DNA from 2 places in the Mesorhizobium sp. M0751 genome. Region 1 is predicted to be linked to the other one. Evidence: predicted binding sites of a transcription regulator. Region 1 holds the regulator's gene; the other holds the start of a gene.

Region 1 (6,512 bases):
CGGCATAGCCGACATAGAGCGGGGTGAAGCCGAAGCGCATGGTCGATGGCGCGCGAAAATCGCCGATCACGCCGCGTTCGATCAGCGCGCGCATGATCTGGTAGCCATGCTCATGCATGAATGAAATCTGGCTGCCGCGTTTTTCCCCGTCGCGCGTGCTTTCGAGCGTGAGCCCGTAAGTGCCGCACTTTGCCTCGACAAGCTCGATGAACAGATCGGCCAGCGCAATGCTCTTCTTGCGCACCGCCGTCATGTCGACATCGTTCCAGATGTCGAGCGCGCCCTTCAGCGTGCGCATCGACAGGATCGGCTGGGTGCCGCACAGAAACCGGCGGATGCCGGTGCCGGCCGCATAGCCTGGCTCGAAGGCGAAGGGCCGTGCATGGCCCCACCAGCCGGTGAGCGGCTGCTGGATGTCGGCAAGATGCCGCTCAGCCGCATAGATGAAGGCAGGCGCGCCCGGTCCGCCATTCAGATATTTGTAAGTGCAGCCAACGGCAAAATCGGCCTTTGCCTTGTCGAGCTCGACTGGCATCGCACCGGCGGTGTGGCAGAGATCCCAGACGATCATCGCCCCGGCTTCCTGGGCCCTGCGCGTCAGCGCCGGCATGTCGCGCAGTTCGCCCGACTTGTAGTTGACGTGGTTGACCAGCACCACGGCGGTGCGTGCGTCGATCAGCTCCTCGATGCTCGGCGCGTCGACCCCCGAGAGGCGCAGCAGCGTATCTTTTCGCGTCGAAACCACACCCTCAGCCATGTAGAGGTCCGTCGGAAAACTATCGCCCTCGGCGACGATGACCTGCCGCTCCGGTCGCATAGCCATGGCGGCGTGCAGCAGCTTGTAGATGTTGACCGACGTCGTGTCGCAGACCACCGTCTGGCCGGCCGCGGCGCCAATCAGGCGCCCGAGCTGGTCGCCGAGTTCGAGCGGCATGTTGAACCAGCCGGCCGCGTTCCAGGCGCGGATAAGATCATGCGACCATTCTTCGGTCGCGGCCTTGCGCAATTCATCGAAAGCGGCACGTGAAGCAGCTCCTAGCGAATTGCCGTCGAGATAGATCACTCCTTGCGGCAACACAAAGCGGTCGCGCATCGCGCGCAGCGGATCCGCGGCATCCATCGCCTTTACGGCCACGAGATCGGGAATTCCTGTCATGATTTGCCTGCTCCCCCAAGATCCAACGCAACGCCGGACACGCATCGACTGTTCTTCCATTACCTGGTTGCGCGCAGCAAGACTCCACCGGCGAGAAGCAGCCTGACCAGGCGATGGAAACCAGGACCTAACCCGAGGTTGGCGTTTTGAGTTCGTTTCGTTCACGGTGCATTGACCAAACCGCACACTCGATAGGGTTCACTTCCGTGCCATTTGCCGACCGACGGCCGATGCCAATGTGGCCTTCCGGGAAGCCAGAAGGGCGCAAACGAAAGCAGAATCAAGGCGATGAGGCTCGCGACGGTGAAAGTGCGGTACCCCGGTTAGGGGACGTCGTTTGTTTCCCGAGCCTTAACGCATTCATTAAACTTTAAACAGTTGCGGAACACAACTGGAACAGATAGTGTTTGTTCTGGGTTTGTTTTTCTGATTCTGTTGGGGGTCGCTATGCTGACACGCAAACAACACGAACTGCTTATGTTCATCCACGAAAGATTGAAGGAAAGCGGTATCCCGCCTTCCTTCGACGAGATGAAGGAAGCGCTCGACCTGGCTTCCAAATCGGGAATCCACCGGCTTATTACGGCACTGGAGGAGCGCGGCTTCATTCGCCGTTTGCCCAACCGGGCCCGTGCGCTGGAGGTGCTGCGCCTGCCTGACTCGATCGCCCCCGGCCTCAATGCGGCACGCAAGTTCTCGCCGAGTGTCATCCAGGGCAGCCTCGGGCAAGGCGCCCCTCGGCAGGGCAAGCCGACATCGTCGCGCGTCCCTGCAGCCGGCAATGACGACGATGTCGTCGCCGCCGTTTCGATCCCGGTGATGGGCCGCATCGCCGCCGGTGTGCCGATCGACGCCATCCAGCACCAGACGCATTCGATTTCGGTGCCGCCGGATATGATCATGGGCGGCGAGCATTATGCGCTCGAGGTCAAAGGCGATTCGATGATCGAGGCTGGCATTTTCGACGGCGACACGGTGATCATCCGCAATGCCGATACGGCGAGCCCCGGTGAGATCGTGGTGGCACTGGTCGACGAGGAGGAAGCGACGCTGAAGCGGTTCCGCCGCAAGGGCGCTTCGATCGCCCTGGAAGCCGCCAATCCGGCCTACGAGACGCGCATCTTCGGACCAGACAGGGTCAAGGTGCAAGGCAAGCTCGTCGGACTGATCCGCCGCTACTGAGCTCCGCCCTTGGCGCCGGCTTTGGGTTTGTCGGCCCTGCGGTATGGCGGCAGGCCCCGCGCCGCGCGTGAAAATTTCCGCTGCACGTGCCAGGGCCGGTATGATTTTTCGACTGCGAAACGGATTTCGGCGCGTGTTGCCGCTTGTGGATCGAAATAGACGGCGGCACTTCCCGCGCGCGCCAGTTGCCGTTTGGTGACGACGAGGACCAGCCGGTCGTAGTAGCAGGGGTTATGGGCGGTGGCGTCGTCGATGACGATCAAACTGGCAAAGGCGCAGGCTGGCCGCGCAGTATTGCGGTCCTTGGCTTGCGCGATGATCGCGCCGGATGGATGCCTGGCAAGGCAGAGGCCGTCCGCGCAAATGAACGGCATGCCCGGCGGTAGTTCGGCCGGATCGGCAATGTCGAATTGCGGGTCGTTCTTTCCAGGTGTTTCCGGCGCGACGATAGCCTCTGATGTGAGCGCGCGTTTCCAGTTGTCGATGGTGAACTCATTCGGGCGTGCCCGGTTGACCGCGAGTTCACCGCTCCCAATCGGCAGCGCGACCAGCCGTGCGTCCTCCGAGATCAATACATCGGGTACGCGCGTCTGCGTTGTCGTCAGCAAGCCGGCGAGCGCAAAAGGAAGTGCCGCGAGCCGCAACCAGGTCGTCGCCATGCTGGCAATGACGAGGGCGATCGTCACCAGAAGGACGGATCTCAGCGAAATCAGCCCGACCGCATCGATCGGCGAGCGCTCGGAGATCCACCCGGACAGGGCGATCATCGCCGTTAGCCCCTTGCCCATCACATAGAGGAACGGCCCATCCGCACCGAACGGCATCGCCAGCGCGCTGAGAACGGCGAAGGGCATGACGACCAGTGAGACGATGGGCATGATGGCCAGATTGGCGAACAGGCTGAGCGGCGCCACGCGCTGGAAGTGCCATATGGCGAAAAGCGCCGTGGCGCTCCCTGCAATGATCGAGGTCATCGCTAGGCCGCCCATGCCCAGCAGGACCTTTCGCGTGGCAAAGCGTAGCGGCGACCGCCGCAGCGGCGGCGTGGCGGCCCTGCCGGCGCGGTAATCGGACCAGCCTGCATAGGCGCCGACAAGGGCCGCCGTCGCGGCGAAGGACATCTGGAAACTCGGACCGACCACCTCGTGCGGCGACACCAGGATGACCGCGATGGCCGAGATCGCCAGGTTGCGCATGGTGAGCGCGGCCCGGTCGAACAGCACGGCGATAAGCATCACCGCCAGCATGATGAAGCTGCGTTCGGCCGCTACCACAATGCCGGAAAAGACGAGGTAGGCCGCAATCGAAAAAAGCGCGGTGGCCGCGGCATATTTCTTGACCGGCCGTCGCGATGAGAAATCGGGAAACAGCGCAAAGGCGCCGCGCAGCAGCGCCATGATGGTGCCGGCGACCAACGCCATATGCAGCCCCGAGATAGAGATGATGTGATAGATGCCTGTACGCCGCATCGCTTCGTTGATCTCCTCGGGAATGCCGGCGCGCACGCCGACGATCAGCGCAGCAGCAATCTCGCCCTCGGCGCCGCCGATGCGGCTGCGGATATGGTCGGCGATGGATTCGCGCGCGTCTTCGATCGCGGAAGAAAGCCGCGCGGCAAGCGGCATGCTGCCCGACGACACGACTTTCGGATTGCCGAGAAAAAAGCCGCTGCCGCCGATACCGGCGAAATAGCTGTCGAAGGAGAAATTATAGCTGTCGGGCCGCACCGGGCCGGTCGGCGGCAGCAGCCGCACATAGCCGGTGATCTCGGAACCAGCGGTCAGCTCAGCCGGTATCTTCATCGCCGAAACGCGGACCCGTCCCGGCATATAGCGCAGCGTCGGCCTGGCAGTTGAGATCACATCGATTGTCAGCCTGATGCGGCCGCTCGCCATGGGCTCGTACGATACGACGCGGCCCGTCAGCCGCGTCGAGATTTCGGAACCGAGCATATGCGTTCCGACACGCCAGGTCTCGAACTTGGCGGCAAGCACGCCAAGCGCGCAGAGCAGCGCCACTATGAAGCACAGGCGGGCTCTGGGCCAAGAGCGCGACAGGACGGCACAAAGCGCCGTGAGAAGCACGATTGCGATCGGCTGTGGGAAGGCCGGCTCAGCCGCCATCGCGAAATACACGACCACCCCGCACGCGAGGAATACCGGCACCAGCAGGAAGGCGATGCCGCGGTCGAGTTCCAGGCCGGCCGCCGAGGTTACGCTGTTGCGGATACGGGACGGTGACGGGAGGCGGAAACGACGGCGTAGGCGCACGATGGGCTCGCCCGCGGGCACGGGAACCGTTGCGGGGTCGCTGGCCGGCAGTGACGGCGCATCAAAGCGCGGAGCGGGCAGCAATGCCGGTGCCAGCAGGACAGGCTGGGGAGCGGCAAACAGCAAGCGTTCGCTGACGCCGCTGCCAGCGTCCTCGCCCCCGCCCGCACCACGGCCTCGCACAGCCATCGGGTCTGCCCCTTGCGCCCTCGACCTCCTATGCTACATGAACGCGCAACGCGCGAAAGTCCGAAAACCCACTTCCTTCGCCCGCCTGAGAGTTCCATGCCCGATAAGGTCGTCACCCGTTTTGCCCCCTCGCCCACCGGCTATCTGCACATTGGCGGCGCGCGCACGGCGCTGTTCAACTGGCTGTATGCCAAGCACACAGGCGGCACGATGCTGCTGCGCATCGAGGACACCGACCGTGAGCGCTCCACCGATGCGGCAACCGCGGCCATTCTCGACGGGCTTTCCTGGCTTGGCCTGACATGGGACGGCGAGCCGGTGTCGCAGTTCGAGCGTGCGCCGCGCCATCGCGAGGTCGCCGAGGAGCTCGTTCGCACGGGCAAGGCCTATTATTGTTATGCGACGCCTGCCGAGCTGGAAGAAATGCGCGAGAGCGCACGGGCCAAGGGGCTGCCTCCCCGCTATGACGGACGCTGGCGCGACCGCGACCCGTCGGAGGCGCCGCCCGGCGCCAAGGGGGCGATCCGCATCAAGGCGCCGACAGACGGCGAGACGGTGGTACATGACCGCGTCCAGGGCGACGTGCGCTTTCCCAACAAGGATCTCGACGATTTCATTATTCTGCGTTCGGACGGCAATCCAACCTACATGCATGCCGTCGTCGTCGACGATCACGACATGGGCATCACCCACATCATCCGCGGCGACGATCATTTGACCAACGCCGCACGCCAGACCGTAATTTACCAGGCCATGGGCTGGGAGGTGCCGTCGATGTCGCATATCCCGCTGATCCACGGTGCCGACGGCGCCAAGCTGTCGAAGCGGCACGGTGCGCTTGGCGTCGAGGCCTATCGCGCCATGGGCTACCTGCCGGAGGCGCTGCTCAACTATCTTGCGAGGCTTGGCTGGAGCCACGGCGACGATGAAATCATGTCGATAGCCGACATGATTGCATGGTTTGACATTGGCGACGTCAACAAGGGCGCCGCCCGTTTCGACTTCGCCAAACTCGAGGCGCTTAATGGCGTGCATATGCGCCGGATGAACGACGCGGCGCTGCTCGACATCTTCATTGCCACTCTGCCCTATCTCGAAGGCGGCCCGGCAATCGCCGCGCGCCTCGACGACAGAGGCAGAGCGCAACTGCTTGCCGCTTTGCCGGGCCTGAAGGAGCGCGCCAAGACGCTGGTCGAACTTGTTGAAGGGGCTGCATTCCTGTTCGTCGAGCGGCCGCTGCCGGTCGACGAGAAGGCGGCGGCGCTGCTTAGCGGTGAGGCGCGCGCGATCCTGCGGGGCGCTCATGCGGCACTAGCCACGGTGTCGGACTGGTCTGCCGCCTCAGCGGAGGCCGCGATCCGCGACTATGCGCAGTCCGGCGGCCATAAACTCGGCGCCGTGGCCCAACCTTTGCGCGCCGCGCTCACCGGCAAAAGTACCTCGCCAGGTGTCTTTGATGTGCTTGCCGTGCTTGGCCGCGAGGAAAGCCTGGCGCGGATCGCTGATCAAATCGATTAGCAAACTGGCCCAAGAAGATTGGCATTGAAAGGTGTGTTTCGCAGTGCAACATTGGGTCTTGGCCTAATCTGGCGCGCAGATTCAATTGCGGGCGCAAATGTGCGTATTCCGATGCTTTTGACGTGTTGGGTTCAGATATTTTGCCTTTGCCGGCCTGAGGAAACAAAAAGGAGTTTGCTATGACCGAACCTGCGACA
Region 2 (6,512 bases), on a different contig from region 1:
CTCGAGAAAGCTCGGCACGATCATCTGCATCTGGTCGCCGTAATAGGCGATAAGCTGACGCAGGAACGGGATCGGCAGCATGTTCTGCCCGTCCTTGTTCTCCAGCTCGAAGATGATCTGGGTCAGTACCGGATGCGTGATGTCGTCACCGGTCTTGGCGTCCTGGACAGTAAAGTCCTCGCCTTTTTTGACCATTTCAGCGAGATCCTCGAGCGTCACATAGGTGCTGGTGCCCGTATTGTAGAGACGGCGATTGGCATATTTCTTGATAACAATAGGTTCGTCTTTTGCGGCCATCTGCATCCTCCCCGGACACCGGGCAGCTTAAGTAAGCCGCCGGTAACGATTGCGCCTTTTTAAAGGATATGCGCAAAAGCGTCATGAATCCAAGCAGTTTGTGCAGTGCGAGAACATTTTATGCTGCGCAGCACGGATGGGCTGCCGTCGCCGCGACGCGCGGCCTGCTTGCGACGGAGCAACGCCCTACCCATTTCGGGTTTGACTCGGGTTGTGGAAAGGGCAAGAAAAGTCCCCGACGGCACCCGAAATCGTTCCCCGAAAGCCTGGAGAAGAACATGTCCGCTTCCAACGCCATCGTTGTCGCCAGTGCGGCGCGCACGCCCGTCGGCTCCTTCAACGGCGCCTTCGCCAACACGCCAGCCCATGAATTGGGTGCGGTCGCCGTCAGGGAAGCGCTGGTCCGTGCCGGCGTCGACGGCAAGGAGGTGGACGAGGTCATTCTCGGCCAGATCCTGACCGCGGCTCAAGGGCAGAACCCGGCGCGGCAGGCGGCAATGGCCGCCGGCGTGCCGCAGGAGGCGACCTCCTGGGGCCTGAACCAGCTCTGCGGCTCGGGCTTGCGCGCCATCGCGCTCGGCATGCAGCAGATCGCCCAGGGCGACGCGAGGATCATCGTTGCCGGCGGCCAGGAATCGATGTCGATGGCTCCGCATGCGCAGCATCTGCGCGGTGGCGTCAAGATGGGCGACTTCAAGCTGATCGACACCATGATCAAGGACGGCCTGACCGATGCCTTCTACGGCTATCATATGGGCAACACCGCAGAGAACGTCGCCCGCCAGTTCCAGATCACCCGCGACGACCAGGACCAGTTCGCACTGGCTTCCCAGAACAAGGCCGAAGCCGCGCAGAAAGCCGGAAAATTCAAGGACGAGATCGTTGCCTTCACCGTCAAGGGCAGGAAGGGCGACACCGTAGTCGACCAGGATGAATACATCCGCCACGGCGCGACAATCGACGCCATGACCAAGCTCAAGCCGGCCTTCGACAAGGAAGGCACGGTGACAGCAGCCAATGCTTCCGGCATCAACGACGGCGCCGCCGCCGTGGTGCTGATGACCGAAGCGGAAGCCGCAAGGCGCGGCATCACACCTCTGGTGCGTATCGTTTCCTGGGCGACCGCCGGTGTCGACCCGCAGATCATGGGGACGGGACCGATCCCCTCCTCGCGCAAGGCGCTGGCCAAGGCCGGCTGGTCGGTCGGCGACCTCGATCTGGTCGAAGCCAACGAGGCCTTCGCCGCGCAGGCCTGCGCCGTCAACAAGGACATGGGCTGGGACCCGGCGATCGTCAACGTCAATGGCGGCGCCATCGCCATCGGCCATCCGGTCGGCGCCTCGGGCGCCCGCATCTTCAACACGCTGGTCTACGAGATGCGCCGCAGAAGTGCCAATAAAGGTCTTGCGACGCTGTGCATCGGCGGCGGCATGGGTGTTGCCATGTGCGTGGAAGCATTGTGATGAGATAAGCGATACGAATAGGATGCTGGCGCAAAGCGAGTAGGGAGTAGAGGGCAAACCCCACCGCTTCAACGCTCAGTCATCTGCATTTCCCGGGAGGACACATGACAAAGGTTGCAATCGTCACAGGCGGGTCGCGCGGCATCGGCGCGGCGATATCGGTCGCGTTGAAAAGCGCCGGCTATTCGGTGGCCGCAAACTACGCCGGCAATGAGGAAGCGGCGGCAAAGTTCAAGGCCGCAACCGGCATCCCGGTGTATAAATGGTCGGTCGCCGACTACGAGGCCTGCGCCGCCGGCATCAAACAGATCGAGGCCGATCTCGGTCCCGTCTCGGTGCTGGTCAACAATGCCGGCATCACTCGCGACGCGATGTTCCACAAGATGACGCGCGAGCAATGGAAAGAGGTCCTCGACACCAACCTTTCCGGCGTCTTCAACATGACACATCCGTTGTGGGGCGGCATGCGCGACCGCAAGTTCGGTCGCATCATCACCATCTCCTCGATCAACGGCCAGAAAGGCCAGGTCGGCCAGGTCAACTATTCGGCCTCGAAGGCCGGCGATATCGGCTTCACCAAGGCACTGGCCCAGGAAGGCGCGCGCGCCGGCATCACCGTCAACGTCATCTGCCCCGGCTACATCGCCACCGAGATGGTCAAGGCGATGGACGAGAAGGTGCTTAACGAGCGCGTCATCCCGCACATCCCGGTCGGCCGTCTCGGCGAGCCGGAGGAGATCGCGCGCTGCGTCGTCTTCCTCGCTTCCGACGATGCCGGTTTCATCACCGGCTCGACCATATCAGCCAATGGCGGTCAGTACATCGCCTGACCGTTTATCTTTACGTTGAGATAGATACGCGCTTGGACGAACGGGCCTGCAAAACGGCCCGTTTCTATAGCGGTCTTCCCGTTGCAAGATCTCGATGCAACACGCTGCCCCAATTCGGTACACAAAGGTTAACGGCCGCTGCGCAACCTGTGCAAAAACCGCCCGGCAGCATGTGGATTCTCGGTGGAAAAGCTGTTCACAACACAACATGTTGCAGTGAACAAACCAAGAAACTTCGGCTATCTCTGATTCGTCGCCGATTCGTTCCGGCTTTGAGCGGAACGTTAACGGCGAGAGCTGAAAACACCCTCGAAATGATTGAAGCGCATTAGGAAACATCAATAATTTCATAATGTTGCGCGAAGCAGGTTGGCCGGCCACGATCATTCACCGGCAAAGGTTAACCGTGGTGCTGGCTTGGATGCCGCCTGCATGAATCGGGCCAGTTTCCGGGATTCAGCATGTGGTGAGATTCGCCGGCAGAAAGCCCAGATGTAGCCGTGAACAAAACCTGAATCAGCGCGAGTCAGTGATTCGTCGCTGATTCGTTCCAGACTCGTTCCAACTGTTAATCGGGAACAGATTTTTGGCTTTGAAGCTACCAATCGGCCCGCCCTCGGCACATTCCGCTTTCGCTTCGCGCCCGAAATCCCTATGTGTCGCCTGTCATACGCGGCCAATATGGGCGCGCTCCCGACAATGCGAGGCAGAGAGCCTTATTTCCAGGCCGATGAACATCCATCCGAAACACACTGAACCGCTGATCCTGTCGGGTCGAGACGTGACGGCCGTGCTCGGCCCGACCAACACCGGCAAGACCCATCTCGCCATCGAACGGATGGTGGCGCATGAAAGCGGCGTCATCGGCCTGCCGCTCAGGCTGCTTGCCCGCGAGGTCTATACGCGCGTCTGCGAGAAGGTCGGCGCCCATAAGGTTGCGCTCATCACCGGCGAGGAAAAGATCCAGCCGGCTGGCGCGAAATACTCGGTCTGCACCGTGGAAGCGATGCCGCGCGAGACCGACGCCGCCTTCGTTGCCATCGACGAGGTCCAGCTCGCCGGCGATCTCGAACGCGGCCACATCTTCACCGATCGCATCCTGCATCTGCGCGGCCGCCAGGAGACGCTGCTGCTGGGTGCGGCCACCATGCACGGCATCCTGCAGCGCCTGCTGCGGGGCGTGTCGGTGGTGACCCGGCCACGGCTATCGCACCTTGCCTATGCCGGCTCGAAGAAGCTGACCCGCCTGCCGCGGCGCACCGCGATCGTCGCTTTCTCGGCCGACGAGGTCTATGCCATCGCCGAGCTGATCCGCCGCCAGCAGGGCGGTGCCGCCGTCGTGCTCGGCGCACTCAGCCCGCGCACCCGCAACGCCCAGGTGGCGCTGTTCCAGTCGGGAGACGTCGACTACCTCGTCGCCACCGACGCCATCGGCATGGGCCTCAACCTCGACCTCGAACACGTCGCCTTCGCCCAGAACCGTAAATTCGACGGCTACCAGTACCGCAACCTGACGGCGGCCGAGCTCGGCCAGATTGCCGGCCGCGCCGGCCGGCATCTGCGCGACGGCACCTTCGGCGTCACCGGCCAGGTCGATCCGCTGGATGAGGAACTGGTCAAGAAGATCGAGGCGCATGATTTCGACCCGGTGAAAGTGCTGCAGTGGCGCACCGCGCATTTCGATTTCGCCAACCTCGATGCGCTGAAGCGCTCGATTGAGACCAACGCCCCGGTCGAAGGTCTGACGCGCGCACTGCCGGCAGTAGACGCGCAGGCGCTCGAGCATCTGTCGCGCGACGAGGACGTCCGGGCACTCACCACCGATGCCAGACGCGTGGCGCTGCTGTGGGAAGCCTGCGCGCTGCCCGACTACAGGAAGATCGCGCCGGCCCAGCACGCCGACTTGATCGCCTCCATCTACATGGACCTTGCCAGGCACGGCCATGTCGACGAGAACTACATGGCCGAGCAGGTGCGCCGTGCCGATACCACCGAAGGCGACATCGACACGCTATCGCACAGGATTGCCCAGATCCGCACATGGACCTTCGTTTCCAACCGGCCCGGCTGGCTGGCCGATCGGGCACACTGGCAGGAAAAGACGCGCGAAATCGAAGACAGATTGTCGGATGCGCTGCATGAGCGGTTGACGAAACGTTTTGTAGACCGCAGGACTTCCGTCCTCATGCGGCGCCTTAGAGAAAACACGATGCCTGAAGCCGAAATCAGCCCAACCGGAACTGTCCTCGTCGAAGGCCATCACGTCGGCGAGTTGCAGGGTTTCCGCTTCACCGCCGACCAGAGCGCCGGCGGCGAGGACGCCAAGGCAGTGCGGGCGGCGGCGCAGAAGGCGCTTGCCGCCGAGTTCGAGGCGCGGGCCGAGCGCTTCGGCGCCTCTGCCAATGGCGACATTGCGCTGGGTTCGGATGGCACGCTGCGCTGGATCGGCGCCCCGATCGGCACGCTGGTTGCCGGCGAAGACGCTTTGAAGCCGCGTCTCGTTCTGCTCGCCGACGAGCAACTCACCGGCCCGGCCCGCGACAAGGTTGCGGCGCGCGCCGAGCGCTTCGTCAATTTCCAGATCGAATCCCTGCTGAAGCCGCTGGTCGATCTCAAGAATGCCGAGCAGATCACCGGCATCGGCCGCGGCATCGCTTTCCAGCTTGTCGAGCATTTCGGCCTCATCAACCGTCGCGACATTGCCGACGAGATGAAGTCGCTCGACCAGGAAGGCCGCGCGGCGCTTCGCCGTCTCGGCGTGCGCTTCGGCGCCTATCATGTCTTCGTGCCGGCGCTGATCAAACCGGCGCCGGCCGGGTTGATAACGCTGCTGTGGGCGCTGAGAAACGACGGCAAGGACAAGCCCGGCTTCGGCGATGTCGTTCACGCACTGGCCTCCGGCCGCACCTCGGTGGTCATCGATCCGACCTTCGACAAGACCTTCTACAAGCTGGCCGGCTACCGCAATCTTGGCCGGCGTGCTGTGCGCGTCGACATTCTCGAACGGCTGGCCGACCTGATCCGGCCGGCGACCAACTGGAAGCCGGGCCTCGGCCCTCGCCCCGACGGCGCCTATGACGGTCAGTCCTTCATGGTGACGCCGCCGATGATGTCGATTCTCGGCGCCACCGCCGACGACATGGAAGAAATCCTGAAGGGACTCGGCTATCGCGCCGATGCCAAACCGGCAGCCGAGGTCAAGGCGCGGCTCGAAGCACAGGACAATGCCGCGCGTGAAGCTGCCGCTGCAAAGCAGGCGGCGGAAGAGGCTGCGCGAGTCGAGCAGGCGAGGATAGCGGAAGCATCTGCCGCGGCAGAGCCGCAGGCGGAGGTTTCCGAACCAGTGTCGGATGCGACCCCAGTTGCGGAGGCTGCAGCCGAAGCCGCGACCGAAGCGGCGGCAGAGCCTGTCGCGGAAGCTCCAGCCCCAGAAGCTGCGGCAGAAGTCACGCAAGAGACCCGGCCCGCCGCCGAGGCGACTGCTGAAGCGCCTGCGGAACCCGCGGCTGAGCCAAGGGCGGAACTTGGGGCGGAAACTGAGGCTACGGCACCGGCAGAGCCGCCGGTTTTCGAAACTGCGGAAGCATCGCCGGCCGAACCTGCAGCAACGGCGGAAGCCGTCGCCGGCGAAGCTGCTCCAGAAGCCGAGGAGCCAAAACCCATCCTGTTGTGGCGGCAGGCTCGTTTCGACCAGCGCCCACGTCATCGCCAGCATGACAACCGCCCCCGGGACAATCATCGGGACAATCGTGCGCGCAATGGTCAAGCTGCGCCGGGCGGCCGCGTCGATGCGCCGGTAGATGCCGGCGCGCAACCGACGCCGGGCGACGGGCCCGCCCGTCAGGGGCGCCACGACCAGCGCGACGGCGCCGGCAAGCCGCGCTTCGACCGCAGCAAGTTCAAGCCGAGGCCGCAAGGCGAG

What was found. Region 1 encodes LexA, which represses DNA repair genes until DNA is damaged. Its sites were predicted from a motif close to TGTTCNNNNTGTGTTCNG; they were not measured.
Region 2: a site for LexA is predicted at 3,137-3,154, ahead of NKI19_RS03690 (helicase-related protein). Genes of this name have one in related genera too.

What each region holds. Positions count from the first base shown of each region.
Region 1 is NZ_JAMYPH010000006.1:11,187-17,698, forward strand. Features, by position in the region: gene kynU (kynureninase) at 1-1,156, opposite strand, end outside; gene lexA (transcriptional repressor LexA) at 1,604-2,338, shown strand; gene NKI19_RS11920 (ComEC/Rec2 family competence protein) at 2,332-4,797, opposite strand; gene gltX (glutamate--tRNA ligase) at 4,894-6,315, shown strand; gene gltA (citrate synthase) at 6,495-6,512, shown strand, end outside.
Region 2 is NZ_JAMYPH010000002.1:203,167-209,678, forward strand. Features, by position in the region: gene phaR (polyhydroxyalkanoate synthesis repressor PhaR) at 1-297, opposite strand, end outside; gene NKI19_RS03680 (acetyl-CoA C-acetyltransferase) at 576-1,760, shown strand; gene phbB (acetoacetyl-CoA reductase) at 1,865-2,590, shown strand; gene NKI19_RS03690 (helicase-related protein) at 3,321-6,512, shown strand, end outside.